One region of the Streptomyces sp. NPDC050528 genome, then DNA from elsewhere that is predicted to be linked to it. Evidence: predicted binding sites of a transcription regulator. Region 1 holds the regulator's gene; the other holds the start of a gene.
What was found. The regulator HspR, encoded in region 1, represses chaperone genes until heat shock. The targets are predictions, from matches to a motif close to TTGAGNNNNNNNNNCTCAA.

Region 1 (2,393 bases):
GGTGGCGCCGGGGGTGCCGGCGGCTTCGGCGGCGGGATCGGTGACGTCTTCGGGGGCCTGTTCAACCGGGGCGGCGCGGGCACGACCCGTACGCAGCCCAGGCGCGGCCAGGACATCGAGTCCGAGGTCACGCTCAGCTTCACGGAGGCCATCGAAGGGGCCACGGTGCCGCTGCGGATGTCCTCGCAGCAGCCCTGCAAGGCCTGTTCGGGCACCGGCGACAAGAACGGCACACCGCGCGTGTGCCCGACCTGCGTCGGCACCGGCCAGGTCGCGCGCGGCTCCGGCGGCGGCTTCTCGCTCACGGACCCGTGCCCGGACTGCAAGGGCCGGGGCCTGATCGCCGAGCACCCGTGCATCGAGTGCAAGGGCAGCGGGCGCGCCAAGTCGTCCCGGACCATGCAGGTCCGGATCCCCGCGGGGGTCACGGACGGCCAGCGCATCCGGCTGCGCGGCAAGGGCGCACCGGGTGAACGGGGCGGTCCCTCAGGGGACTTGTACGTCATGGTGCACGTCGACGCGCACCCCGTGTTCGGCCGCAAGGACGACAACCTCACGGTGACGGTCCCGGTGACGTTCGCCGAGGCGGCACTCGGCGGCGAGGTCAGGGTGCCCACCCTGGGCGGCCCGCCGGTGACGCTGAAGCTGCCCCCGGGCACGCCGAACGGCCGGACGATGCGCGCCCGCGGCAAGGGCGCGGTCCGCAAGGACGGCACCCGGGGTGACCTCCTCGTGACCGTCGAGGTGAGTGTCCCGAAGGACGTCACGGGGAATGCTCGTGACGCACTGGAGGCGTACAGAGAGGCGACCGCGGGCGAGGACCCGCGGGCGGAGCTGTTCCAGGCCGCGAAGGGAGCATGAGAGTGATGGACGGCCGTCGACGCAACCCGTACGAGCTGACCGAGGAGACCCCGGTCTACGTCATCTCGGTGGCGGCCCAGCTCTCCGGCCTGCACCCGCAGACGCTGCGCCAGTACGACCGCCTCGGCCTGGTCTCCCCGGACCGCACGGCCGGGCGCGGCCGGCGCTACTCGGCCCGCGACATCGAACTGCTGCGCACCGTCCAGCAGTTGTCGCAGACCGAGGGCATCAACCTGGCCGGCATCAAGCGCATCATCGAGCTGGAGAACCAGGTGGTCGCGCTCCAGCAGCGCGTCGCCGAGCTCCAGTCGGCGGTCGAGGGCGCGGCGGCCACGATGCAGCAGCGCGAGGCCGCGGTGCACGCGTCGTACCGGCGCGACCTGGTCCCGTACCAGGAGGTTCAGCAGACCAGCGCGCTGGTGGTGTGGCGGCCGAAGCGACAGCAGTCCTCGGACTGACGTCCACTCACACGCGGAAGGGGCCCGGAGGTTCGACCTCCGGGCCCCTTCCGCATGCTCGGGACGGTCAGGGCGCCAGGGCCGCCCAGGCGTCGCCGGGGGCGGATTCGGTGCCGTCGGCGTGGAGGGCGGTCACCCAGTAGAAGTGGGTGGTGCCTGCGGCGGCCGTGGTGTCGGTGTACGACGTGCCGGTGACCGGGTCGGCGGTCAGGGGCTCGTAGGCGGCGGTGGCCGGGTTCCAGCGGTACACCCGGTATCCGGTGATGTCGTCCCCGTGGTACGAGCTGGACAGGTTCCAGGTGAGATCGACCGCCGTCGTACCGCCGGCGGCCCGGGCGTCGACGCTGACCAGCCAGTCCGCGGGGGTCTCCACGGTGGGCCGCAGGTCGTACTCGGTGACGGTGGTGGAGACCATGGCGTCGGCGGACGTGTAAGTGGAGTTGCCCGAGGTGTCCACGGCGTCCACGAAGTACGTGTGGTGCTCGCCGTCCTGGAGGTTCGCCGAGTCGACGAGCCGGCTGGTGCCCGCCTTGACCGTGCCCACGTGCGTGTACTCGGTGCCGTCGTCCACCGTGCTGACCCGGAACACGTTGTACTCGGCGAGGTCGGCGGCCGGGCTGTCGTCCCAGTCCAGGACCGTGCCGTACTCGGTGGCGGTGGCCGTGAACCCGGTGACGAGCGGCGGGGCGGTGGCGTCGCCGTAGGCATGGGAGACGGTCTGCGAGGGGGCCGACTCCCGCCCGAGCGCGTCGACGGTCGTCACCCAGTACACGTAGAACCCGTCGCTCGGGCTCGGCACGACCGTGGTGTCGGTGCAGGCGTAGGTGTGGCGGGTGCCGTACGCGGTGTCGGTGAGCGTCGGGGCGCAGGGCACCACCTGGGAGTCGACGACGTCGAACGTGCCGGTCGCGTCGTCGAAGCGGTGCTCGTCGCGGTGGACCCGGAACCCGGTCGGCGCGTACGGCGAGACGTCCCAGGCCAGATCGATGCCGCCGCCGTCCTCCGGCCGGTTCTCCGTCTTCCAGAAGTAGGGCACGGCGAGCGGCCGGGCGTGGGAGACCACCGCCGAGTACC
Region 2 (2,393 bases), on a different contig from region 1:
GGCAGCGCACCGACGTACGTACGCCGGTGACCACGAATCTCGGCCTCGTCCCGCACGCCACCGAGCGCGACCCGGACGAACTTCCGCCCCATCGCATGCGCGACGGATTCCCCGAGGGAGGTCTTGCCAACACCGGGCGGCCCCACAAGAGCGAGCACGGCACCACCGCGCCGCCCCCCGACAACTCCCAGTCCCCGCTCCGCGCGCCGCTTGCGCACGGCCAGGTACTCGGTGATGCGCTCCTTCACGTCGTTCAGACCGGCGTGCTCGGCGTCGAGGATCGCCTTGGCGCCCTGGATGTCGTACTCGTCCTGAGTCCGTTCGTTCCACGGCAGTTCAAGAACGGTGTCGAGCCACGTCCGGATCCACGACCCCTCCGGCGACTGGTCGGAGGACCGCTCCAGCTTCTCGACCTCCTTGAGCGCGGCCTCACGAACCTTCTCGGGAAGATCGGCGGCCTCGACGCGGGCGCGGTAGTCATCGGACTCCTCGCCGTCGCTCGTGTCGCCGTTGAGCTCACGCAGTTCCTTGCGGACGGCTTCGAGCTGGCGCCGCAGCAGGAACTCGCGCTGCTGCTTGTCGACGCCTTCCTGCACGTCCTTGGCGATGGTCTCGGCAACGTCCTGCTCGGCGAGGTGGTCGCGCAGGTGCTGGGTGGCGAGCTTCAGCCGGGCGACCGGGTCGGCGGTCTCCAGCAGCTCGATCTTCTGTTCGGTGGTCAGGAAGGGCGAGTAACCGGAGTTGTCGGCGAGCGTGGACACATCGTCAATGGCCTGCACGCGGTCGACGACCTGCCAGGCCCCGCGCTTGCGCAGCCACGCGGTGGCCAACGCCTTGTATTCCTTGACCAGTTCGGCAACGGACCCGGGCAAGGGCTCGGGCAGGCTCTCGTCGAGCGCGGTGCCCTCGACCCAGAGCGCGGCACCGGGCCCGGTGGTCCCGGCCCCGATCTTCACGCGGCTACGGCCGCGGATCAGTGCACCCGGGTCACCGTCGGCCAGCCGGCCGACCTGCTCGATGGTGCCGAGCACGCCGGTGCTCGCGTAAGTCCCGTCGATGCGTGGCACCAGCAGGACCTTGGGCTTCCCGGGCTCGGACCGCGCGGCGGCCTGAGCGGCCTCCACGGCGGCGCGTACATCGGTGTCGTTCAGGTCCAGCGGAACCACCATTCCGGGCAGCACGACCTCGTCGTCGAGCGGCAGCACGGGCAGGGTGAGCGGTGTGGACGTCGAAGCCATGATCTCCCCTTAGGCAGTCAAGTTGAGCTATGCCGACTCAATGCTTGGGCGTCTTCGATTGTTCCCCACCGGGTGTTCGCCGTGAGCGATCAGAGGCAGTGCCCCGGGCTCTGTGCAGGTGAACACGGAAATGGGGTGGGGGCTTCCCGGGGAACGGGGTGCGTTGGAGGGGTGCGCCGACGGGGTGGCCGGGGCTTGACGCCCGATCTCGCCGGTCGCCTTCGGCAGTCGCCCTCGGCGGCCGTTGTCAGTGGCGCCTGCCACGATCCCCGGACGCGACGCCATCACGATCAGGATCACGATCAGGAGAGACGCATGGGCACCTGGGACGTCGGCCCCTTCGACAACGACACCGCGGCGGACTGGTGCGGCGACCTCGATGACGCGTCGCCGGAGGAGCGTCAGGGCTTGGTGCGGGACACGCTCACCCGGGCTGCCGACACCGTAGACCTCCTCGACGCGCGCGTCGGCGACGAAGCCGTCGCGGCAGCGGCCCTGGTCGCCGCACAATGCCCCGGCGGCGAGCCCGCGCACCCCGTCTACGGACCGGACGAGCCGCTCCCCGACCTCACCGGTCTACGCGCCCTCGCCCTCCAGGCCCTCGACCGCGTCATGACCGAGCCGTCCGAACTCCTGGAGCTCTGGGACGGACCGGACGGCACCCCCTGGCGGGTGGCCGTCGGCCGACTCCGCAACACGCTCGCACCCTCGCCGCCAGGAGAACAGCTCAGCCTCACCTGAACCCCCACCGACAGCGCAACCGCCCGTTCCTCATCAGGAAGGCCACATGAGCTGGGACGTTCTTCTCCTCAACCTGCCCGACGACATCACCTCGGCGCAGGACATACCCGACGACTACGCCCCGCGCCCACTCGGCCCACTCCACGAGGTCCTCGCGGCCGTGAGCAGGGCCGAGCCCTCAGCCGACCTCACGGATCCCACCTGGGGCGACCTCACCGGACCCACCTGGTCCATCGAACTCAGCATCGGCTCGGATGATCCCGTGGACTCGATCATGCTCCACGTCCGCGGCTCCGGCGACGACGTGCTCCCCTCCGTCTTCCGCCTCGCGGACGCCTTCGACTGCAAGGTGCTGGACTGCTCCTCCGGAGAACTGATCACTCCGGGAGGACCCTCGGGCTGGCACGCGTTCCA

Region 2: the regulator HspR is predicted to act here: its motif matches at 1,261-1,279, upstream of lon (endopeptidase La).

The regions. Positions count from the first base shown of each region.
Region 1 covers NZ_JBITHH010000018.1:175,270-177,662, forward strand. The annotation lists gene dnaJ (molecular chaperone DnaJ) at 1-861, shown strand, start outside; gene ACIBK4_RS44890 (heat shock protein transcriptional repressor HspR) at 867-1,319, shown strand; gene ACIBK4_RS44895 (PA14 domain-containing protein) at 1,387-2,393, opposite strand, start outside.
Region 2 covers NZ_JBITHH010000001.1:713,192-715,584, forward strand. The annotation lists gene lon (endopeptidase La) at 1-1,238, opposite strand, end outside; gene ACIBK4_RS03250 (DUF4259 domain-containing protein) at 1,554-1,979, shown strand; gene ACIBK4_RS03255 (hypothetical protein) at 2,026-2,393, shown strand, end outside.